Regions from separate parts of the Paenibacillus sp. ISL-20 genome, predicted to be linked through region 2. Evidence: riboswitches for the same ligand, from Rfam matches in the RefSeq annotation. Region 2 holds a riboswitch; each other region holds the start of a gene.

Evidence for each region. A riboswitch is a leader RNA that binds a small molecule or an ion and turns the genes downstream of it on or off. The one in region 2 is predicted to bind ZMP and ZTP.
Region 1: linked by a shared signal. The riboswitch ahead of J7E85_RS01965 (bifunctional 5,10-methylenetetrahydrofolate dehydrogenase/5,10-methenyltetrahydrofolate cyclohydrolase) and the one ahead of rpiB (ribose 5-phosphate isomerase B) in region 2 are both predicted to bind ZMP and ZTP.
Region 3: linked by a shared signal. The riboswitch ahead of purT (phosphoribosylglycinamide formyltransferase 2) and the one ahead of rpiB (ribose 5-phosphate isomerase B) in region 2 are both predicted to bind ZMP and ZTP.

The regions. Positions count from the first base shown of each region.
Region 1 covers NZ_JAGGRD010000001.1:352,262-360,431, forward strand. Annotated here, with positions in the region: gene J7E85_RS01945 (recombinase family protein) at 1-31, shown strand, start outside; partial or broken gene J7E85_RS01950 (CobW family GTP-binding protein) at 55-951, shown strand; gene J7E85_RS01955 (hypothetical protein) at 993-1,388, shown strand; gene J7E85_RS01960 (YolD-like family protein) at 1,428-1,679, shown strand; ZMP/ZTP riboswitch at 1,788-1,867, shown strand; gene J7E85_RS01965 (bifunctional 5,10-methylenetetrahydrofolate dehydrogenase/5,10-methenyltetrahydrofolate cyclohydrolase) at 1,933-2,781, shown strand; gene J7E85_RS01970 (LacI family DNA-binding transcriptional regulator) at 3,097-4,089, shown strand; gene J7E85_RS01975 (glycoside hydrolase family 32 protein) at 4,270-5,775, shown strand; gene J7E85_RS01980 (sucrose-specific PTS transporter subunit IIBC) at 5,772-7,193, shown strand; gene J7E85_RS01985 (Cof-type HAD-IIB family hydrolase) at 7,368-8,168, shown strand.
Region 2 covers NZ_JAGGRD010000036.1:295,288-303,457, reverse strand. Annotated here, with positions in the region: gene J7E85_RS22195 (serine hydroxymethyltransferase) at 1-466, opposite strand, end outside; gene J7E85_RS22190 (TIGR01440 family protein) at 557-1,141, opposite strand; gene rpiB (ribose 5-phosphate isomerase B) at 1,224-1,688, opposite strand; ZMP/ZTP riboswitch at 1,803-1,884, opposite strand; gene J7E85_RS22180 (low molecular weight protein arginine phosphatase) at 1,975-2,562, opposite strand; gene J7E85_RS22175 (manganese efflux pump MntP) at 2,617-3,180, opposite strand; gene J7E85_RS22170 (L-threonylcarbamoyladenylate synthase) at 3,262-4,428, opposite strand; gene spoIIR (stage II sporulation protein R) at 4,810-5,505, opposite strand; gene J7E85_RS22160 (FtsW/RodA/SpoVE family cell cycle protein) at 5,754-6,932, opposite strand; gene J7E85_RS22155 (FtsW/RodA/SpoVE family cell cycle protein) at 7,251-8,170, opposite strand, start outside.
Region 3 covers NZ_JAGGRD010000053.1:73,037-81,206, reverse strand. Annotated here, with positions in the region: gene J7E85_RS34960 (ATP-binding protein) at 24-1,466, opposite strand; gene dapA (4-hydroxy-tetrahydrodipicolinate synthase) at 1,710-2,609, opposite strand; gene J7E85_RS26745 (LysR family transcriptional regulator) at 2,722-3,597, shown strand; ZMP/ZTP riboswitch at 3,661-3,741, shown strand; gene purT (phosphoribosylglycinamide formyltransferase 2) at 3,823-4,983, shown strand; gene J7E85_RS26735 (MATE family efflux transporter) at 5,304-6,662, shown strand; gene J7E85_RS26730 (response regulator) at 6,863-8,170, shown strand, end outside.

The sequences.
Region 1 (8,170 bases), on a different contig from region 2:
GGTAGATATTGAGTATCATTTTGGGCTGTAGATTATTAATACTACAGTGATTATATTAGCGAGCCCGTGCCTGTTGCGCAGACCTTTGTTTATCCAGATGAGGTATCCGGTGTACAGCTGTCCGACCTAGCACGGCTGGATTGCATGGTGACGGTTGTAGACGCGAACCGATTCTGGAAAGACTTCTCTTCGGGCCAAAGCCTGCTCGATCGGAAGGAAGCGCTGGGCGAAGAGGATACGCGGGAAGTGGTGGATCTGTTGATCGACCAGGTTGAGACGTGTGATGTGCTGCTGTTGAACAAATGTGATCTGGTAAGCGAAGACGAATTGGCCAAGGTGGAAGGCATACTTCATAAGCTTCAGCCAAGCGCCAAAATCATACGTACTGTGAAAGGACAAGTCGCACCTGCGGAAATTCTGAATACCGGTTTATTCGATTTTGAGAAAGCCAGTCAGGCCCCCGGCTGGATTCAGGAGCTTCAGAAGGAAGAGCATGTGCCAGAAACGGATGAATACGGCATCAGCTCTTTTGTTTATCGGAGAAGAAGACCGTTTCATCCGGAGCGGCTGGCAGCATTCATGAGTTATTGGCCGGAAGAGGTCGTACGCGCGAAAGGGATCGCTTGGCTGGCAGTGCTTGAGGATGTTGCGGCAAGTCTAAGTCAAGCGGGTCCTTCGATTCAGTTCGGGCCAGCTGGATATTGGGTGGCTGCTTTAACCGAGCAGGAACAGCAGGAACTTATTCAGAGTGAGCCGGATGTGCAGCGAAAATGGGATGCCGTCTGGGGGGATCGGATGACCGAGCTCGTGATGATCGGGATTGGGATGGAACAGTCACTAATCGAGCAGGAGCTGGACGATTGTCTGTTGACCGATCAGGAAATGCAGCTGGATTGGTCGACGTTTAACAATCCGCTGCCATGGATGGCCATCGAAGAGCTATCACTGTAAGGTTATATTTTTTTGATTAAAATTAATCGTAATAATTACGAATGGATAAGGAGCCACTTGAGGGCTTTACAGGTAATCTAGAATATAATCCCCTTTGCGTAGACAGTGCTGAAGAAGAGCGCTACAGTTTACTTAAGGGGATTTTTGTCATGGAAAAGTTCATAAAGAAGAATACGAAAGAAGCAGGGGAATATGCGGAAATTCATCATTTAAAAACTCAATTGCAGGAAAAGTTATTACCCTGTTTAGAAAGCGCCCTTCAGAAGGACCGGGTTTTAAAAAATCATTTAATGATGTGGTCAATCTATTTATCTGTCCAGAACTTATACCTATCAAGTCCAGAGCACCTGCTTTGTATTTGTTGTATAATAGGAAGAATAGGAAGAAGATTCCCAATTCATGTTTCGATGATAGCTTTAACGTATTTCAGAATGTAATGCTGACGCATGAGCAACATCAATCAGGAGGACAAGGTAATGGCAAAAGCAAAGGTTCCAAAGAGACCCACTAGAGATGAGTTTGTACTGGAAGAACTCGGAAATCAGCTTACGGAAGCTTACCAGGAGGAATCGGTTATCGTGCTGACGGTCTGGGGAAGGGAAGAGGCGGTCCGCGGGCAAATCGATCAAATGGACTCCCGAACAGGGAAGGTACATATGAAACAGAATGGCGTTATTACGAAGGTTCCTTTTATGGACATTATGGAAGTGAATTATCCGAGAGACTAATCAGAATCATGTGTGCTTCCCGCAAATGAATCAAAGAGATTGTGATTTAAAGCGGTCGGCTTCATACCCGGTAGCGTGAAGTCCAAAGTCGTGGTATATTAAAAAAAGTTATCTATGTGTTACTGGCGTAGCTTGGGGTACCAAGAGGGAGCACATAGGATCATATGCCGTACGCCTGGGCAAGAGGTAAGGAGACGATCAGTCGCCTTGCCTCTTTATGTTTTTTAATACAATGGCGAAGGAGCGGATTAGCATGAGTAAGGAACCCGTAATTTTAGATGGAAAAAAGGTATCCGACGATATCAAGGCCAAGCTGGCTGTAAAGGTACAGGAGTTGAAGTTGCAGGGGGTAACGCCTTGTCTGGCAACGATTCTGGTTGGCGATGATCCTGCTTCGGCGACCTATGTGCGGATGAAGGGAAATGCTTGCGAGCGGCTTGGCATCATATCCAAGAAAGTAGTGCTGGAGACATCGACAACGACCGAGGAGCTGATTGCTGCGATTCAAGAGCTGAACGAGGATCCGAATGTCCACGGTATTCTGCTGCAGCATCCGGTACCGCATCATATCGATGAACGGGCAGCCTTTGATGCCATTGACATTAAAAAAGACGTGGATGGAGTAACCACGCTCGGTTTCTCGCAGAATGCGTTTGGTTTTGCCGATTATCCGTCTTGTACGCCTGCTGCGATTATTGCGATTATGGATTATTATGATCTGCCGATCGAAGGGAAGCATGCCGTGGTGGTCGGACGCAGTCCGATTCTGGGTAAGCCGGTATCGATGATGCTGCTTAATCGCAATGCTACCGTTACGATCTGCCACTCGAGAACGAAGAACCTTGGGGAGATTGTGTCCCAGGGAGATATCGTGGTTGCGGCCGTAGGCAAGCCTAATTTCATTCAAGGGGACTGGATCAAGCCGGGAGCCGTCGTATTGGATGCCGGCTATAATCCAGGCAATATCGGCGACTGCGATTACGATGCCTGCGCGAAGTTGGCATCCGCAATTACACCAGTACCTGCCGGTGTTGGCCCCGTTACGATTGCTACATTGCTGAAGCATACCGTCGAATCGGCTGAGCGAACCGTGCAAGGTTAACAGTAACCATGTAATAACGGGATAAGGCACGGTCCATTTGCGCGTCCCGAAAGGGGATTTGCATGGAGAATCCCCCTTTGAATCGCTTCGTTCCTCGCTAGAATCTGGAACGCAGAAAAGTATTGCCCATCAAATGCTCGGGGTGGAGTCTGCATTTCACGGATACCTGGACGTCATGGTATAGTTAGGAAAAAGCAAAATCGAAGGGGAGAGATTCATGCACAAACAACTCATTTCCAGTTGTGCTGCGGAGCAAGGAGCTGTGGAGGATAATCTGTTCGTTGCAGCGCCGCAAGCGGCTCCCGGGAGCACCGAATGAAGAACACGATTGCAGATATTGCCAAAAAAGCCGGAGTTGCCAAAAGCACCGTCTCCCGTTTCTTAAACGGAGGTTCTGTCAGTAATGCAACACGCCGTAAGATAGAGCTGGTCATTCAGGAAACCGGTTATATTCCGAATTCGTTTGCACAGAGCTTGAAAGCGAAAAAAACCAGCATGATCGGTACCATTGTGCCCCGTCTGGATTCATTCTCAGCATCACAGACCGTTGCCGGCATGGATGAAGAATTAAGAAAACACGGTTATCAGCTTCTCATTATTAATGCAAGCCAGGACTTATCCAGGGAGATTGAAGCGCTGTATGATCTCGCCAGACAAAAAATATCTGGGATTATTTTATTCGCCACTCAGGTGACGGAAACGCATCTTGCAGCGATTAAAGAGATCGGCGTCCCCGTCATCCTGCTCGGACAACAGCATAAGGATGTCCACAGCATGATATATAACGACTATGCCGCAGGTTATGACATGGGCCGATATGTGCTGTCCATGGGACACCGTCATATAGCTTATATCGGCGTGACGGAAAAAGACGTTGCTGTCGGAGTTCAGCGGAAGGAAGGGTTTCTGAAGGCGTTAAGCGAGTATGACGAGGTGGAGGCGGTTCTCTATGAGAGTGGGTTTAAGATGTCGGATGGTGTAAAGACCGCATTGTCCATTTTTGAGTTGAACCGAACGCTGCCAACTGCAATGGTCTGCGCTACCGACAACATCGCGTTAGGCGTTATGAAAGCGGCTCATATGAAGGGCATCCAGATCCCCAACGAACTCTCCGTTACCGGATTTGGCGGATACGACGTTACCGAGGTAATTCATCCCGGATTGACAACGGTTAAATATGGATATTCCCAAGCGGGCCACCTCGCCGCTCAGCATATCATAAAGCTGGTCAACGACGAGCCTGTGGATTTCCTGACGGTCATGAATTGCGATATGATTCATCGGGAAAGCGTTGACAATCTAAAATAGGTATTTTATACTGAAAAAAAAGGAACCGGTTCCAATACTGCTTTTGCTTGGTATTGGAGCTGAGTTCATTATTTTTAACCCTGATTGGAACCGGTTCCGTTAGAAATGGGTTAGGCTGATGTTCACGCATAGCATGATCAGTTTGTTTTTTGAGAAAGCCTATATACAAGGAGAAGAGACATGGACAGAGAACGGAGATACCGACGCCTGGATCAGGCCTCTCCTGAAGAGATTGCCTCCTTGAAGGAGCAAGCGAAACGAAGCGAATGGAGGCAGAGGTTTCACGTACAGCCCATCATGGGCTTGCTGAATGACCCCAACGGATTTTCTTATTATAACGGGAAATACCACTTGTTTTATCAATGGTTTCCTCTGGGCACGTTTCACGGCCTGAAATACTGGTACCATACCTCCTCCACGGACTTGGTGCACTGGCAAAACAAAGGCATCGCCATTGAGCCCGGGTACTCGCATGATGCATATGGCGCCTATTCGGGAAGCGGGATCGTGAAAGACGACAAACTGTATCTGATGTATACCGGGAATACCCGGGATGAGGAATGGAACAGGCATTCTTATCAATGCATGGCCGTGATGGACCGTGTTGGCACCATCACGAAGCTCGATAAGCCGCTGATTGACCGTGTGCCGGACGGATATACCGAGCATTTCCGGGATCCGAAGGTATGGAAAGACGAAGACCTGTTCCGGTTCGTCATCGGCGCCCAAAGGGACGATCAAACAGGAACGGCTGTCGTGTATGAATCACCGGATTTGCTGGATTGGTCATACAAAGGGGAAATCCAGACCCGTCTTGAACATTTCGGCTATATGTGGGAATGCCCCGATTATTTTGAACTGGAAGGACAGGGCGTGCTGCTGTTTTCGCCGCAGGGGCTGAGTCCGCAAGGCGACGAATTCCGGAACGTTTACCAATCTGGCTACATCGCGGGCAAGCCGCTGGATCGGGGGACGCTGGAGTTTGAACACGGCTCCTTTTACGAACTGGACAGAGGTTTTGATTTCTACGCACCACAGACCATGGTGGATGAGAAAGACCGGCGCATCATGGTAGGCTGGATGGGCTTGCCGGAGGTCGTCTATCCAACCGATTCGCATGGCTGGGCGCATTGTTTGACGCTTCCACGTACGCTCTCGTTCCGTGAGGGTAAGCTGATTCAGCTGCCTGTCCCCGAGTTGGAACTTCTTCGTGAGACGACAGCGATGGAAGCAGCGGATACGCTTTACAGCGAAGTGAAGAGTTATGCAGGGGTTGAGGGAACCGTATTCGAGATGACATGCGAGTTTCATGGGATCGAAGCGGACGTTGTTGGCATTGAATTTCGAGCTGGCGAAACGGAGCGGACCGTCATCTGGTATGACGCCGTCAGGCAAAAGGTTACGCTAGATCGCTCATCATCGGGTGCAACGATTGTGAGTGATTACGGAACGACACGAACCTGTATGCTGCATAACAAAGCAGACTCGATCAAATTCCATCTCTTTGTGGATATTTCTTCGGCAGAAGTGTTCGTCAATGATGGCCAAGAGGTGTTTACGAGTCGGATATTTCCCAAGCAGGACAGCCGTCATATTCGATTTTTCGCAAAAAACGGCAGCACTGGCTTAAAGGTCACGAAGTGGGATCTTGCCCAAGCCGTAAAAGATATAGAAGGGGATGAATGAACATGGCAGCGGATAATCGGAAAATTGCAAGGCAGGTAGTGGAAGCCATCGGTGGCAGGGAGAACATCGCTTCCTTTGCCCACTGTGCTACGAGACTCCGAATTATGGTTCACGATCAGAAGAAGATAGACCAGAAGAAGGTCGAGAATATCGATAAGGTTAAAGGAGCTTTTTTTAACTCCGGCCAATATCAAATCATTTTCGGAACAGGAACCGTTAATCAGATTTTTGAAGCGGTAGAATCGCTTGGGCTTGAGAGCACAAGCAAGGATGAGTTGAAATCCGAGGCGAAAAAATCAGGAAATCCGTTTCAGCGGGCGATTCGCACGTTCGGTGACGTCTTTGTGCCGATTATCCCGATACTAGTCGCCACAGGTTTGTTCATGGGATTACGGGGATTATTGACGCAAGAAACCGTCCTCGCCTGGTTTGGAGCGACGCCCGACGATATTTCGCCTAATTTTCTGCTTTTCACCCAGGTACTGACGGATACGGCTTTTGCTTTCTTGCCAGCATTGGTGGCATGGTCCGCATTCCGGGTGTTCGGAGGCAGCCCTGTGCTTGGTATCGTGCTGGGTTTGATGCTGGTTAACCCGGCTCTTCCCAACGCATATAGCGTGGCGAACGGTTCGGCCGAAGCGCTCATGCTCTTCGATTTCATTCCGGTTGTCGGATATCAGGGTTCGGTCCTGCCAGCCTTCTTCATCGGACTGCTGGGCGCGAAATTCGAGAGATTTTTGAGAAAGCGTATTCCTGAAGCGATTGATTTGATCGTTACGCCATTTTTAACCCTGCTCGTTATGATCATCCTTGGTCTGTTCGCAATCGGACCCGTGTTCCACTCTCTGGAAGAGGTAGTCATGAACGTGACCACCTTCTTGCTGGAGCTGCCGTTCGGCATTGCGGGTCTTGTGATCGGCTTCTTCAACCAGATTATTGTGGTCACGGGCGTGCATCATATTTTTAATTTTCTTGAAATTCAGCTTCTCGAAAAGACAGGAAGCAATCCGTTTAATGCGATCGTGACAAGCGCCATGGCAGCTCAAGGCGCAGCTTGTCTGGCTGTCGGACTCAAGACGAGAAACAAAAAACTAAAGGCATTATCGCTGCCATCCGCATTCTCGGCCATGCTGGGAATTTCGGAACCGGCGATCTTCGGGGTCAACCTCCGTTACGTCAGACCGTTCGTTATCGCCCTGATCGGCGGTGGCGTGGGCGGTTTCATGGCTTCCATCTTCCAGCTTGAGGCTACGGGTATGGCGATTACCGTTATTCCCGGTACGCTCTTATACTTGAACAGTCAGCTTCCACTTTACATTTTGTGCAACTTAACAGCGATGGCTCTAACTTTTGTGTTGACTTGGTTGTTCGGATTCAATGATAAAATGCTCGATGAGGTTCGCTCGGAAGCGAAATAATTATTTATATTTATTCGATTTTTGATATCATAAAAACCGCGCTCCGGCGCGGTTTTTATGCATGATCGGGAAGCGTCCGATCGACCTTGCAGAAATAATGGCTTGCTCTGAAATGCTTTTCATCATTTACAATATGGTTACTGGCAAGAATATACGGAAGAGGGGCGAGTTTTATTGAATAAGAAAATCATATTTTTTGATATTGACGGGACGCTGCTGGATCATGAAAAGAAGGTTCCAGCTACAACCAAGGAGTCCATTCGTGAGTTAAAGGAAGCCGGGCACATCGTCGCCATAGCGACAGGGCGCGCTCCTTATCATTTTGAAGAGCTGCGGGAAGAGCTCGGTATCAATTCTTATGTTTGTTTGAACGGTCAGTATGTGGTTCATGAAGGCAAACCGATATATGGAAATCCATTAGCACAAGACGCCTTGCAGCAGCTGACAGAGCAGGCCGTGGAGCTTGATCATCCGATCATATATGCCGGCAGTGAGGCCATGAAGATGAACGTAACTCAGCATGTTCATATCGATTCAAGCTGGGGGGAACTGAAACTCACGATCCCGGAATATGATCCCGAATATTACTTGGGCAGAGATATTTATCAGGCTATTGTATTCTGCACGGAGGAAGAGGAAGCTGCTTACGTGAACAGATTCGAAGGTCGGTTCGATTTCGTTCGATGGGGCCCTTATGGAATCGATGTGTTGCCGGCTGGCGGCTCCAAAGCCGGAGGGATCAAACAATTGATTCAGCTGCTTCAGATCGATTTGGAAGATAGCATCGCATTTGGCGATTATCTGAATGATCTGGAGATGCTGTCGTACGTGGGCTACGGTGTGGCGATGGGCAATGCGCCGGAGATTGTCAAGCAGGCGGCCAGATATATAACCCGGGATGTTGATCAAGATGGTATACAGTACGGCCTTCGTATGTTGGGTCTCCTGGGCAAGGAAGCGCAGGAGATCGTATAGTT
Region 2 (8,170 bases):
CTTCGTCGTAATCGATCAGGAACGTGTCTTCTTGCACGCCGTAGGCAACGAAATTGTACAGAAGGCCGGAAGCGTTAACCGGGCTTCCGTGAGTCAAATGGCCGCCGTGGGCCAGGTTCATGCCGAGCACGGTATCTCCAGGCTTCAGAGCTGCCAAATATACCGCCATGTTCGCTTGCGCACCGGAGTGCGGCTGAACGTTGGCATGTTCGGCTCCGAACAGTTCTTTGGCGCGGTCACGGGCGATATCTTCCACGATATCCACACGCTCACAGCCACCGTAATAGCGTTTGCCAGGGTAGCCTTCCGCATATTTATTCGTCAGCACCGTCCCCATTGCTTCCATAACCGCTTCGCTAACAATATTCTCAGAGGCAATCAGCTCAATGTTGCTGCGTTGACGCTTCAGCTCCAAATCCATCGCTTCCAATACAGCCGGGTCACTCTTCCGCAAATGTTCCATCATGTTCATATCCTCCCATAATCAATCGTTATTTTTTCTTGCAAAGTCAATACTACAAGTTGTCATAATTAAAAAAGCGAGTTCTCATTTGAATCAATCGCATAGTGTGGAATCATCCCTCTGCTCGAGCCGGTACACCGCGCGTTCTCCGCCAATCAGCTTCGGACGGGTATAAGCCGCGGTTACGCGCGCCTCGCCGATATAACGCTCGGTCGGTCTGAACGGAACCGCCACTCGCCGCAAATGCATGCCGATCAGCGTCTCGCCGATATCAACTCCCGCATGTGCTTCAATCGATTCCGCAAGACAAGGCTCCTTCATGCTGCGGTAAGCCGCGGAAGCCATCGACCCGCCCGCTCCTGGAATGGGAACAGCCGCTACTTCCGTCAAGCCCAGCCGCTCGAGCAGCTCGCGTTCCATGACAAGCGCACGGTTCAGATGCTCACAGCATTGATAAGCCACCGCGAAACCGAATTCCGCTTGAACCTCGGCAATGCCCTGAAGGAGCTGCTGCGCCGTTTCAAGAGCGCCGCCTGTACCGATCCGGCGTCCGACCACTTCACTGGTACTGGCGCCGATGACCAGCACTTTACCGGGTCCTAACACGGCCGCTTCGGCCAGTTCGCGGACAATCCGCGCTGTCTGTTCGTTCAAGGAAACCTTGGAGATATCCGTCATGTCACAGTCCTCCCGATGATTTTTTTCACAGAAGATGCTTCATTCCCATATCACGATAGCCGCAGCTGTATTACGCATTCAATTATCGCGACTCATTCTTCAGGTAACGCTCCTCGATGGCCTTGATCTTGTTCACGCGGCCGATATGGCGCTCGCCATGACTGAAATCCGTTGTCAGCCATGCGCTGACGATTTCGGCAGCAAGTCCGGGACCGACGACACGCTCACCCAGCGCAATCACGTTGCTGTCGTTATGCTCTCTCGTTGCTTTGGCTGAGAACACATCATGTGTCAGCGCGCAGCGAATGCCCGGCACCTTGTTGGCCGCAATGCTCATGCCAATTCCCGTACCGCAGATCAGAATGCCGCGATCCACTTCACCCGAGACTACCTTCTCGCACACAGGAAGGGCATAATCGGGATAATCCACGGAATCGGAACAGCCGCAGCCCAGATCCTCCACCTCGTGTCCAAGACCCCGAATGACTTCCACGATCTCCTCTTTCAGACGAATGCCGGCATGATCCGTACCCAATGCAATTTTCATCTATGAAAAACCCCCTCGTATGTTCGCTTTTGCGTTTTAGCTTGTTTCATTATAACCCAAATCGGGCGCAAAAGACGAAAAAAGAGCAGTCGGCGCACGTATTGTGCTCCAAATGCTCTTTGCCCAGGCGACCGGCCGTATATTCCGATGCTCCATCGTGGTTTCATCCACTTCGTCGCCAGTTACACCGGATCATTGTTTTTCAACTTCATCTTAAAGCAATACCATGTGAAAGGCAAGTGGCTTTTTAGCCCAATGGTAGGCTTCATATCGATCAAAGCAAGGCTTAGCTATGCCGATCCGCCTCCAGCTTGTCCAAGAGACGGAACAACGCCGTCCGAATCTCTGCAGCCGTCGCTTCATATTCCTCCCGCGAGCCTCCAAAAGGATCGGAGATATCGAAGCTCGGAATGCACTGGCGCAGCTCGATCAGACGCTCCCGGTCACGGTCGCTGACGTCGCGGCCTAGCGATCTGGCCAGCTCAAGCGCCGCATACAGACTATCCTGCTCCCGCAGATCATCCAGCACCTGTCGGTCATCCTCAACAAACTCTTTCAGCGTATGCATCTTGTCTGCGGCGTGCGGGAACTGCCTTATAGCATACTGCTTATGCGACTGGGTCAACGTCAGGATCAAGTCTGACCACTCCACCAGATTCGCAGTCAACGGTTTGGACACCAAGCGTTCTTGGATATCCTGGTCTCGTAGTATGGACTCCGCATGATGGGACACCGGCATTCCATCCACGGCCGAGACACCGGCGGACTTCGTTTCCAGCGGGATGCCCCGTTGTTTGGCAAGCTTGCGCAGCATACCTTCAGCCATTGGACTGCGGCAGGTATTTCCCGTGCAGACAAACAGTATATTTTTCAAGGTCCCGTTCCTCCCGTTAGTAGGTTCTTTGGGGTTATTGTAACAAATATAACGTCAAAAGATAAACATGATACCAAATATAACCAAAATGAGCCCACCCAGCATTTCACCGTACTCCCCCAGTTTATTGCTTACCTGACGGCCAAGCAGCAAACCGAGAATAGACAGCAAACCGCCCACGATCCCGAAGGAGATCACGATCAACAGTACATCATCCACAAACATCCCGAGCGAAACGCCTACGGAGAAGGAGTCGATGCTGACGCTAAGCGAAAACAGCAGCATGCCTAAAAATGCGGTAGGATGTATTCGCTGTCCTTCTCCGCCCCGCCAGGCGTTATACATCATATGCCCGCCTAACAGAAGCAGCAGTCCGCCGGCCGCAAGCCCTGTAACGTGACCCAGTAACATGCCTACATAGCGGCCGGCAAATAAGCCCAGCAGCGGCATCAACATATGAAACAACGCGATCATGAAGCTGATGCCCAGCATATGGCCTAAGCGCATACCGCTTCTCATTCCGACTCCAATTCCAAGCGAAAATGCGTCTAGCCCGAGTGCAACCGCCATCAGCAGAATCGCCGCAAGCTGTCCCGATTGGACAGACGCCTCCAGCATGCCCATTCCCCCAAGTCCCATGGTCTTGTACACCATATGCGGACAAGGGGTAAATGATGCCAAAAGCGTTCATTCAGCAGCTCAATTCACATCGATGATGTGGTGTCCCGCGGCCTTCAACAGCCGGTTCATGACGGCTGCCCCGAGGCCTTGTTCCGGGCACGCTTCGGCCAGAATGAAGGTCGCGCCTTCGTCATCGAACCGGCGCAGGCCGGCGTACAGCCGGCGGGCCGCCTCCTCCGGCGCGGCCAGGCTGCCGAGCGAGACGGCAACGTCCGCGTGGTAGTGACCGATGTGCTCGTCGAATGACAGCACGCCTGTCACCTCCTCGCGCCGGGCGGCCGCCTCAAGCTCGGCCGCGATGCGTGCCGACACCGCGTCGGCACGCGGACCCTGCACCACGCACATCGCGCCCTTCGGTGCGTAGTGCGTGTACTTCATGCCCGGCGAGCGCGGCGCCGGGCTCTCCCCCTCCCCGGCGGCGCGATGCAGCGCCGGGTCCATGCGCACGCTTGCCGCAACGGCGGCAAGCTGCTCGGCCGTGACGCCGCCCGGGCGGAGCACCGTGACGGCCCCGTCTTCGCCGACTTGCACCACCGTCGACTCGACGCCAACCCCGGCCGGGCCGCCGTCGAGCACGCCGTCGATCGCCCCGGCCAGATCCTCCAGGACATGGCTGGCCAGCGTCGGGCTTGGCCGACCGGAACGGTTCGCGCTCGGCGCGGCCAGCGGACGCCCGGCGGCGCTGATCAAAGCCAGCGCCACGTTGTGATCCGGCATCCGCACAGCAACGGTATCAAGCCCCGCCGTCACGCGAGGAGAGACAGCACCCGGCTTAACGGGCAGTACCAGCGACAGCGGCCCAGGCCAGAACATTGCCATCAGCGCCCGTTCCGTCTCATTTACATGAAGGACCAAACCGTCAAGCTGAGCTAGCTCCGAAATATGCACAATCAATGGATTGTCCGACGGCCGGCCTTTCGCGGCAAAGACGCACTCGACCGCTTCCGTATTGCCGGCGTCCGCGCCAAGCCCGTAGACCGTTTCCGTCGGAAAGGCCACCGTTCCACCAAGCTCGAGCACCTGCCCCGCTTCCTCAAGCGCCTGCTTTGCCTCCTTCTCCAAACTCAAGCTCTCCCTAGAGAGCGAGTTCGAGACGTGCCACACTTGGGTTGATTTTGCAGCAGCCTGGCGGAAGCCGTTATCCCGCTGCTGGTTAGATTCCATGCCGTTCCGCTTTTGATCCATTCCTATCCCCAAACTTTCTGTATATGAAATATATAAACTCCAATGCGAGTGTTGCCTATGCCCCAAAATAAAAAGCGCTTTTCGTTCTTCAGTCCCGTGCCGGTTCTCATTCAAACCAGTCGCGCCAAAGAGAAAGCACTCTTCTAGAGGTTGTTCAAAAAGTCCGCTTTTGATCACGAAGCGAATCAGGAGGCAGCTCGGCATCGAATCTTGAATTCAGCCGGGCCTTCCGGTGCTCACGTACCCAAAACGTACGCTCTGCTCCTCAGTCCCTAGCTTCATCCAACCTTCTCGGTGCTGAAAATCCACCTTTTTGAACACGCACTTCTACATCAAAGTTTATCATACCCGATCAGGATTGAAAATCAACTCATTCATATCCTAGAACAGGCTTACCACCCAGTTCCAAATGCCACGGAACATATCCCACAAGAAGAAGCGGACCTCCGGTTCGCTATCGCCTGCATTCTTCGGAGCTTCCTCTTGGGAAGTTTCGCCAGCCTCAGCAGAAACCGTTTGGATACCTGTGTCAACAGGCTGCGCCGCCGCATCCCCGCTGCCACCATCGATGAAACACAGCGGCGGGAACAGGACACACCACCAGTTCTGCCCTTGACCTTCTCCTAAAGAAATCCGCAGCGCATCGTAATCACCGGCTGGATACACCGTACCCCCGTATAACTTCGTCGGGAACGGCACAACGCCAAGCTCAACAGTGTAACTGTACGCAATCCCTCTTTTCTTCAACTCTTCACCCACCAATTGGCGGATTTCCGGTAGATGCTGCCGGGTTAATTCTTTGGCGTCTTCCAGGCTTTGCGGGTTCTCCAGCTGCAGGACCCAGAGCTGCATTTGTTCAACGACCGAATCACGAATCTCTCGTTTGACCAGCTGATCGGACGGGCTATCGGAATTCGCCAGAATGCGAAGTCGTATCGATTCTTCGGGGATCGGACCGCCAACAACGGAAGCATCAATCTGCTGTCCTTCCCACGCCATAATGACCATAAACATACAGGATAAGAGCACAACCATTTTCTTCACGATAATACGGAGGGTTTCACTATAATTTTTCATCTTGCCAGCCGCCTCTCTATGAACATCTCTATGATGCTATCAGTATGTCCGCCGGACAAAGATATAAACGTAGAATCTAGCAATTGATATAAAAATCATAGATTGATGCAGCACGAACCAAAAAAAAGATGCGACTCCCACGGGAATCGCATCTTCGCCAAGATTGGTTATTCAGTTCGTCTGATTGCCGTGCCCCACATTTTTTCGCTGGAGATAGGTCAATTATTGAGCTTCCCGCAAGGAAAAGGTTAGGCCTGCTTAGAAGCGGCCGGGCGATAGGCATGCGGATCCGGCATATCTTCCTCCACTTCCTGTCCATGCAGCTTCACGCTCATGGCGACCCCCAGACTGGCCATACTGATCACAAGGGAAGTTCCCCCGTAACTGATGAAGGGCAGCGTAATCCCGGTCAACGGCATTAAGCCGATAAACATGCCGATGTTCTCGAAGATCTGATATAAGAACATGGCCACGACCCCTATAATAAGAAACGGCCCCGCACGCTCTCGGGATTCCAGGGAGATCAGGATCAGCCGATGGATCAGGATAAAATATAACAGAAGCAGGACGGAAGATCCGATAAAACCGAATTCCTCGGCAATCTGCACAAATATGGAATCGGAGTACGCATAAGGCACCCTGCCCGACTGGATCGACGATCCCTGCATGTAACCCTCGCCACTCATGCCGCCCGAGGCGATGGCAAGCTTCGCATTCGTCGTATGGTAGCTTGCCTTGGCAGTTGCCTTCTCCGGATAGAGCCACGGATCAATCCGTTCCACCCAGTGCGGCTTCAAAATTTTCGATTCCAACATTTCATCATGATAATGAATATAGGCCTGAGCCCCACCGAAGGCTAGGCCTGCCACAAGCGCAAGCCCAATGAGCGCATGGGAGAACTTAACGTTCCCGATCCAGAGCAGCCCCAGCAAAATCACGACATAACTGAGCGCGTTACCCAAATCATTCTGGGCCATGACGAGCACAAAAGGCACAAATGCCAAAAGTCCAATCGGAACAACGTCCTTCCAGAAGGACAGCAGCGGTTTGTTTTTGCGCACCAATACAAAAGAAAGGAAAATAATCAGGATCAGCTTGAACAATTCGGCAGGCTGTATACTTAAACTGCCAATGTAAATCCAGCCTTGGGCGCCGTTGATATCCTTACCGATAAACATAACGAGGACCAACACGGCCAATCCGCCCAAGTAAATATATTTAGCATATTTAATCAACAACCGGTAATCCAGCAGGCTTATTCCAAAAAAAGCAATGAAGCCGACAATGTAAAAAGCAATCATGCGGAGATGAGAGCCCTCAAATTTGGTGTCAACGGTTGTGCTGTATATCGACGTAATGCTGATGCCCATCATCAAAACCAGTACAAAAACAATAACGTAATCCATCTTCTTAAATTTCTGAAGCATTCTTTACGGTCCCCCTGTGCCCGGAGCTGTTAACCCCAATCCCCGGTTTGCCAATACAGGCATATAACGATTATTCGAAAAGAAAGTTTAACGCTGCTTATCGTTGATCCAGATGATATCCGTTAAAAAAAGTCTAAGGGCGACATTACAATGGAGCGTTTCAAGGAGCAGGCTGTGCTTAGCCCCTAATGAAATATTCTAAAAGATTTCCTCCACTAATACAATTCACGGGCCCTTCTGTGGATACCCAACAAAAAATACAAAAGAGATGCTGCTTTCGATAGCATCTCTTTTGATTCTAAATCCGATAAACGTAAATCAAGCCTGTTTGGGTGGTGCGGAACGGTACGTTTGAGGATTGGGCATATCCTCCTCCACTTCCTGTCCATGCAGCTTCACACTCATGACAACCCCGAGACATGCCATGTTAATGATGAGTGATGTTCCACCATAACTGATGAAGGGCAGCGTAATCCCTGTCAAAGGCATCAACCCAATAAACATGCCGATATTCTCAAAGATTTGATACAGCAGCATGGCAACAATACCGATGATTAGAAATGGACCCGCTTTGTCCCGGCTTTCCAATGAAATCAAAATCATCCTGTGAATGAGTATAAAATATAACAACAACAGAACGGAAGAACCGATGAAGCCGTATTCCTCTGCAATTTGCACAAAAATCGAATCCGAATACGTGTAAGGTACACGCGAGGATTGTACGGAGCTTCCTTGTAAATACCCTTCTCCGCTCATACCGCCTGAAGCAATGGCCAGCTTCGCATTGTTTGTATGATAACTCGCTTTCGGCGTTGCTTTTTCCGGTATCAGCCATGGGTCAATCCGTTCCATCCAGTGGCCGCGGCTCTCCATGATTTTCGATTCTTTGATTTCATCATGATAGTGGATATAGGCCTGTGCTCCACCGAATGCGATGCCTGCTACCAGCAGCAGCCCGATGAGAGCGTGCGAAAACTTCACATTCCCGATCCATAACAACCCAAGCAAGATGACAATATAGCTCAGTCCATTACCCAAGTCATTCTGAACCATGACAACGGCAAACGGGATAAACGTCAAGAGCCCAATCGGTACAATGTCCCGCCAAAAGGACAACTTCGCTTTATTCTTACGGATAAGAACATAGGTGATAAATATGATCAGCACCAGCTTAAACAATTCCGCAGGTTGAAAATCCACGATACCGAGATTAATCCAACCTGTGGCATTATTTTTGG
Region 3 (8,170 bases), on a different contig from region 2:
TTTCCTCCGATAATATGTATGCGTTATAAAGCCGGTAAATGGATCGTAAAGGTTGTCCCGTGATCAGGTATGCTCTCTACGTTCATCGTTCCGCCATGATTATGAATAATGTTCTTAGTAATCATCATTCCGAGTCCCGTCCCGGTGTCTTTGGTTGTAACAAAAGGCTGTCCCAGGGATTGGATTTGCTCCTGCGTCATTCCAACCCCTTCATCCTGCACGATAATTTGAACCTCTTGAGCGTTGTGCAGAATGTCCAGGGTAATGGTGCCACCTTGATTCATCGCTTCCATGGCATTTTTCAGCAGATTGATGAATACTTGCTTAAGCTGGTTGACTTCACCCTGGACGAAGATCGGTACCCTCGGATAATGAGGGATGATCTCAATATTTTTGAGGGCTGCTTGAACCTTCATAAGCGTAATGATCTGTTCCATAATGGCATAGACGTCGATGGGTCCGCTGACGTGAACGCCCTGCGGTTTCGAAAGTACCAGGAGTTCATTGACAATGAGCTCGATGCGTTTGAGCTCCGATTCAATGATTTCAAAATAAAGCTCGTTGCTGCGCTCCGCGGATCGCAGCAACTTCACGAATCCATTAATCGAAGTTAATGGATTCCGAATTTCATGGGCAATGCCGGCGGCTAACTGGCCGGCGGTGGTCAGCTTCTCGGATTGCATCACACGATCCTCTTCCATCAGCTGCTCTGTGATGTCTTTGAAGATCCCGACCGCCGCCTTCTCGCCTTCATAATTGATGATTAACGTGAACCCGGTGACCATCTTCTTTTGTCCGTCCAGACAGCGTATCAGATAATTGAAGCTTCCGAGCTCTCCACTTTCGGCATACCTTGCCCTTCGTTTGAATAGCTCGTTATGGTATGATACGTCAACGATCACATCAGTTGATATCCCCAGGATGTCACGGGGATGAGCTGCGTTAATAAGCCTGAGTGCCGCTGAATTAACATAGTGCACAATGCTTTTCTTGGTTATGAATACGGAGAGGGGAAGCCCCTCCAAAAGCTGCAGAAATGAATTTTCATCCTCATTAAGCTTTTGTTCCTTCAGCTCAAGCTGCTTCATTAGTTGTCTCAGCAAGGTTCGATCTTCGAATTGTACCAAATAGTCACGGCGACTTTGCTCGAGGTCCTGCTTAACGCTGATACGTACACTGAGGTATACTTCACGATCGGATGGATGGTGGTAAATATATTCAAACTGGGTTATGGATTGCTGATGATCTTGAGCGGCACTCGCGTTCTGAACCACTTGATTGAATAATTCGCGGAAGCTGTTTTCTTCTTGCGGCGCCCCGGCAGTTAACTCCTGCTGTGTGTATCCCAATAGATCACATAGTGCCGAATTCACCTTGAGAATCGTTCCATCAAGCGATACCATTGCCATTCCGATTACAGATTGTTCAAAGGCAAAATCATGATTAGGGCTGGAATAGGGTAGCACTGCAAATCTCCTTTCAAAATTCTGGGAGGATTGAATGTACCCATATTATAAGTGGGTCGAAATCATTCATCAATCCTTTAAAGCGATAGATCTAAGCAGGAATTTCATACTTTCGCATAAATATCTGCATCATCCATCACATTTGTCCTGAATTGAAAGTGTGCATGCCCCATAATATGAATCTTTCAGCTTAAGAATGGCAAAGCAGCGAGTACGCCTAGCCGTTCTCGAGGAGAAAGCAGGTTACACCGAGAAGTCGGTGTTTTTCAGTTGTTGAATTGCATGATCTAATGAGAGCTTAAGCTCATCCGTAATGGGTCCCATAGGCAGTCCAAGGGTGTCCGATGAGATGATACCCTGCTTGGCAAGCAACCATTTTAGCGGAGCGGGATTGGATTCTTCAAACAGCTTACGAATGTAGGGAAGCAGGCCTTCGAACTCCATTTCGGATCGAGAGTAATCTCCTTGGGCAGCTAATTGAAACACCCGAATGAAAACCTCGGTATTCACATTGGCCGACGCCAATATTCCACCAGAGGCTCCATGAACCAGCATTTCATGAAAGAGGACATCGTTGCCGCATAGAACGGGCTTCGTATCGTAATGGGATAAGCTTCTCATGAGCTCCGTACTCTCAGTGCTGTCTTTCATCCCGATCACGCCGGGGATCTCCATGATTCTTCTTATGACATCAACCGGTAACCGGATTCCAGTACGCGATGGAACTTCGTACAGAATTACCGGGATCCCGACCTCGGCCACCCTTCGGAAATGCTGCAGAATGCCATCGATCGAAGGGCGACTGTAATACGGCGTGATGACCAATACCGCATCAGCACCGATATGGCCTGCCAGTTCCGTTCGCTTTATGCTGGATACCGTATCGTTCGTACCGGTACCAATGATGAGCGGTAATAGCCGTCCGCCCAGACTCCCCCGCGTTTCCTCCACAACCTGCACGACTTCCTCCCAAGCTACGGTCGGCGCTTCACCGGTCGTTCCGTTGATGACCAATCCCTGAATATCGTAGGATAACAAACTCTTCAAATAATGATGATAAGAAGGAAGATCCAGTTCGTAATCCTGTAAAAAGGGAGTGATCACAGGAACAAAAATGCCATGCAGTTCTTGCTGACTCAACATAACCTTTCCTCCAATTCATGAGTGATGGCTATACTTTTAACATGGGAATTAAGATCGGAGTTATCTATAATAATAGATAGTTATTATCAATATTATTGATAAGGAGAGAGCGATGGAACTTATCTACCTGCAAACCTTCAGGGAGGTTGCGATTCGCCAGAGTTTTACGAAAGCCGCGAATGAGTTGGGTTATGCTCAATCCAGCGTAACCACCCAGATTCAGAAGCTGGAGAAGGAATATGGCGTCAAGCTGTTTGAACGTTATGGCAGAGGCTTGCGCCTGACGAAGTCCGGTGAGGAGCTGTTTAAGTATGCCGTTCAAATGCTGGATCTGTTTCAGCAGTCGAAGGAAAAGCTGACCAAGCAAGGTGGAGGCACCTTATCGATCGGAACGATAGACTCGCTGGCCGCTTATTTTCTTCCGTCCGTCATTCACCAGCTGAAACAAAGGCATGAAGATCTTGTCATCCGTATACAACCGGATCGTGAAGATAGCATTATCAGTAAGGTGAGAGAGGGCGAGTATGATCTCGGTCTTATTTTGGATAGAAAACCAGAGGATTCCTCCTTGAATTGGATCGCTATTCGGGAAGAGCCCCTTCTGCTGATTGCCCATCCGAATCATCCGCTTCTTGTTAAACCTGTCATAGAGCTAGAACACCTGGCTGATGCCGAATGGATTATGCCCGAGGATAGTTGTAATTACCGCATGATGTTGGAAAAGGTGCTGCGTGCTAGCGGAGTTCCAATGCGAATAGGCCTGGAATTGGGCAATCCGGAGGCAATCAAGAGATATGTGACGTCCGGTACGGGCATCTCATTATTGCCGAAGATGGTAGCAGAGGAGGAAATCAAACGTGGTGAGCTTGCGATTCTTCCCTTTGCGCATTCCGACATTCGACTGGACATTCAGTTGGTTATTCACCCCAAGAAGTGGTTTTCTCAATCGCTGAAGGATGCAATCGATATGCTGAAGTCTAAATCCTAATGTCGCCTAATGGTGATATTGCAATTAACGGGAAGATTCAGTATGATTTAAACAACAATGTATAGGTTTATGTGTGACTGGCGCAGCATGGGGGACCATGAGGGAGCACATAGATGACGACGGCCGTACGCCTGGGCAGAGGTAAGGGAAGTTTACTTCCCTTACCTCTTTATTATTTTCTGATTCTATAAGTCTCTGAAACTACGAAAAGGGGATAAAACAACGATGTTAAAAACGAAGAAAATACTGCTGCTAGGTTCGGGAGAACTGGGAAAAGAAGTCGTGATTGAGGCACAGAGACTGGGTGTGGAAACCATAGCCGTCGATCGTTATGCCGACGCTCCTGCCATGCATGTTGCCGATCATAGCCATGTCATCGATATGCTGGATGGGGAGAAACTGCGCGCAATCATTGAGCAGGAGAAGCCGGACCTGATCGTACCTGAGATCGAGGCGCTGGCTACCTCGGAACTGGTTAAGCTGGAGGAAGAGGGGTACCGGGTTATTCCTACTGCCAGAGCTGCAAAGCTTACGATGGACCGAGAAGGGATTCGCCGGTTAGCTTCAGAGGAGTTAGGGCTGCCTACTGCGGGCTATCGATTTGCCGATACTTATGAGGAGTTTAAACAGGCTGTTCTGGACATGGGGTTTCCATGTGTAATTAAACCTCTGATGAGCTCCTCAGGTAAAGGCCAGAGCGTATGCCGCTGCGAAGGAGATATCGAGTCCTGCTGGAACATCGCCATGGAGGGCGGCCGTGTGCAGAACGGAAGAGTGATCATTGAGGAATTCATTATATTCCAGTCGGAGATCACGCTTCTGACCGTTCGTTCCGTCAATGGAACAAGCTTCTGTGCGCCAATCGGACATATTCAGGAGAGCGGGGACTATATCGAATCCTGGCAGCCACACAATATGTCGGAAGAGCAAATCGAGGAAGCTAAATATATTGCAAGGAAAATTACCGATGAGCTTGGCGGTTATGGATTGTTCGGGGTTGAATTGTTCCTGACTGAGGATAAAGTGTATTTTAGCGAGGTGTCTCCGCGACCGCATGATACCGGGTTGGTTACACTGGTCACGCAAAATTTATCTGAATTCGCGCTTCACGTCCGTGCCATTCTTGGGTTTCCGATCCCGGAGATCGAATTGATAACGCCGGGAGCCAGCCGTCCGCTTAAAGCGGCGAGAGAGCTGGAGAATTATACAGTTACCGGCGCCGAGCAAGCACTGGCTGTTCCGAATACGCAGCTGCGCATTTTTGGGAAACCGGTGACCAAGATCGGAAGACGGATCGCAGTTGCGTTGTCAACCGCCGGCACAGTGGAGGAAGCCCGCTCGCGTGCGAAGCTGGCTTTGGATAAGCTTGCTGTTGAAGAAGCATAAATCATCGGGATTCCATTGATAGAGCTCATTATATTATGTTGAAAAGGTCAACCGGAATAACCGGTTAGCCTCTTCTGTTATGGAAAGATCATGGATCAAAATCGGCTACGAACGGTTCAAATGCTGATAACCTGTTCTTGTTTTGGTTTTGATGATAAATATGCAGAAATTTATGTTCTTTCATGATAAGATACACAAGAATACAAACGACCTTCACCCATTATAATGTTCTTAATGCGATGCTCTATAGGCATATTTAAAGCATTATAATATCAAATAAATATATAGAGGAACGTTTATGACGGCATAGGAGAATCTACATGAGAGACATGACGCAAGGAAGTCCGATCAAGCTGATTATCATGTTTACGATCCCGCTTTTGATCGGAAATATTTTTCAACAATTTTATAATATGGCGGATACCCTGATCGTGGGGCGTACTATTGGTGTAAACGCACTTGCGGCTGTTGGCTCGACGGGCAGTATTTTGTTTTTTGTCATTGGCTTTGCCCAAGGCTTGACGGCAGGTTTGTCCATCATAACGGCGCAGCGCTTTGGCGCCAAGGATATCGCGGGCGTCCGCAAAAGCGTGGGAACAAGTATATGGATTAGTCTTGTATTCACGGTTTTCCTCACCATTGTGAGTGTCATATTTACGAGGCCCGTCCTCGTCATGATGAACACGCCGGCAGAAATTTTGGATGATGCTTATTCGTATTTAATCGTTATTAACTGGGGTGTTGGCGCAGCCGTTCTGTTCAACTTGCTGGCTAACCTGCTCAGAGCACTTGGGGACAGCCGGACGCCGCTTCTCTTCTTGGTGGTCGCAAGCATTCTGAACATCGTACTTGATCTGTTATTTATTCTCGTATTCAAGATGGGAGTAGCCGGAGCGGGGCTTGCCACGGTGGTATCGCAGCTGTTCTCCTGCCTGCTCTGCTTATTATACATTCACAAAAAAGTTCCGCTTCTGCAGTTCAAGAATGCCGATTGGTCCATCGATTGGACATTTATACGCAAGCATATGTGGGTCGGTTTTCCGATGGGCTTCCAAGCCTCCATCATTGCGATTGGAGCCATCATTCTACAGATTACGCTTAACGGTCTTGGGGCAACGGCCGTAGCCGCATATACGGCAGCTCAGAAGATTGACATGCTTGCTACGCAGCCCATGAGTTCCTTTGGCATTACGATGGCGACTTTTGCTGCCCAGAACTTCGGAGCGAATCGCATAGACCGAATCAAGCTTGGAGTTAAACAATGCATATGGGTCTCGGGATCCTTCAGCCTCGCCGTGGGCTTGCTGGTTATATTTGCGGGTCCTGCAGCCGTCAGCCTCTTTGTCGGTCAAGGAGAGGAAGAATTGCTGTCCCTTAGCAGGCTGTACTTCTTATCGAACGGCAGCACCTATTTGCTGCTGTCGCTGTTGTTCATCTACCGCTTCACGCTGCAGGGACTGGGGCAGAGCTTTATCCCAACCGTAGCCGGCATTATGGAACTGATTATGCGGGTATTGGCAGCCATCTTCCTGACCGCGCAGATCGGGTTCCTCGGCGCAAGCCTGGCAAATCCGCTGGCTTGGCTCGGAGCTGTCATTCCGCTCGGCATTGCCTATTACCTGAGCATTAAAAGATTAAGCGCGCCTGCTAAACCCGTCTCCGTACCTGTTCAGGCGTAAGGATTTTTACACAATTGAAATCAGAACGAATCATGACTTTATGAACAGAAATCATTCTGTTGTTCAAGAGCCATGCATTCGTTCTTTTTTTTTGCTTCATCAAGCTTGAAAAAAGATGCATTCCAAATTTGGATGCGCCGGGGTAAGATCACATTAGATGCTTTTAACTAATTTGACAGATTAGAACAGGAGAGGTTGCCTTGTATAAAGTGCTGTTAGTGGACGATGAAGCCGATGTTAGGGAGGGACTCGTGCAGGAAATCCAGTGGGGAGCCTGCGGATTTACGATCGAGGGAACGGCGGAGAACGGGAGAGAGGCCATGGAGCTTGCGGAGCGATTGGAGCCGGATGTCGTCATTACCGATATCAGTATGCCGTTTCAGGATGGGCTCCAGCTGGCCTCGTGGCTCAGAGAGTTTCAGCCGCTGTGCAAAATCGTGATCTTAACCGGATACGATGAATTTGATTATGCCCGTCAAGCGATTACGCTCAGCGTGGACGAGTATTTGCTGAAGCCATTCTCTGGCGAAAGCTTCACGGAGCTATTGGGGAAGATCAAAGACAAGATCGATATGGAGGTTACGGAGCGTGAGGATGTGCGCCAGTTGAAGGAGCATTACCGCACGAGCCTGCCTTTGCTTCGGGAATCGTTTCTTGCGTCTCTGCTCACCCGGAAATTGCCCCGCTCGATCATTGAGGAGAAGACTCGAAATTACGGTTTGTCTTTGAATGGGGGGAGTTACCTGGCTGCCGTTATGGCATTATATCCCGCTTCTGTAGATAAGGAGCATACGTCCTCAACTTCCCTTCGCCATTCGGGAGACTTGGATTTAATGCTGCATGCCATGCTGAACATTGCTAAGGAGCTTCTGGATCCCGAATTTCTTGTAAGCGTATTCATATATCAGGACAGCATTGTGCTGTTGATTACGAATGACGAGAGCGAAAACGAAGCGTGGTTTAGCGAGCAGCAGGTGACACTTGACCGCTTGTTAAAAAGCATTCTTCATTATTTGAAGCTCCCGGTTACGATTGGCGTGGGCTCTATGGTGCGGAATCTGTCCGACCTTAAGTATTCCTATCAGGATGCGCTGCTGGCGCTCGACTACCGGTTGATTCTTGGTGCCGAGAAAGTCATCTTCATTGATGATGTTGAGCGCCCGAGACCGGAGGGAGTTCGTCTGGATGAATTAAAGGAGCAAGCGCTGATCCGCAGTCTAAAACTCGGAACGGAAGAGGAATTAACTGAAGCAATCTCGCACATATTTGATGAACTTATGGGTGCCTCCTGTACCATTCAGGACGTTCAGGTATACCTTTTGGAGGTTGTAACGGCTATATTGAGATCGGCTCAAGAATCCGGGATTGAGATCGAGGCGTTGTTCGGCGCAGGGTCTCAGCTGCATGCGGAGATCTTCAAGTTTTCCGGATTGCAGGAGGCTAAAGCCTGGCTTCAGGATGTCTGTTTGACTATACGCAAGCATATCGCCAGCTCCAGGCAGCATGCG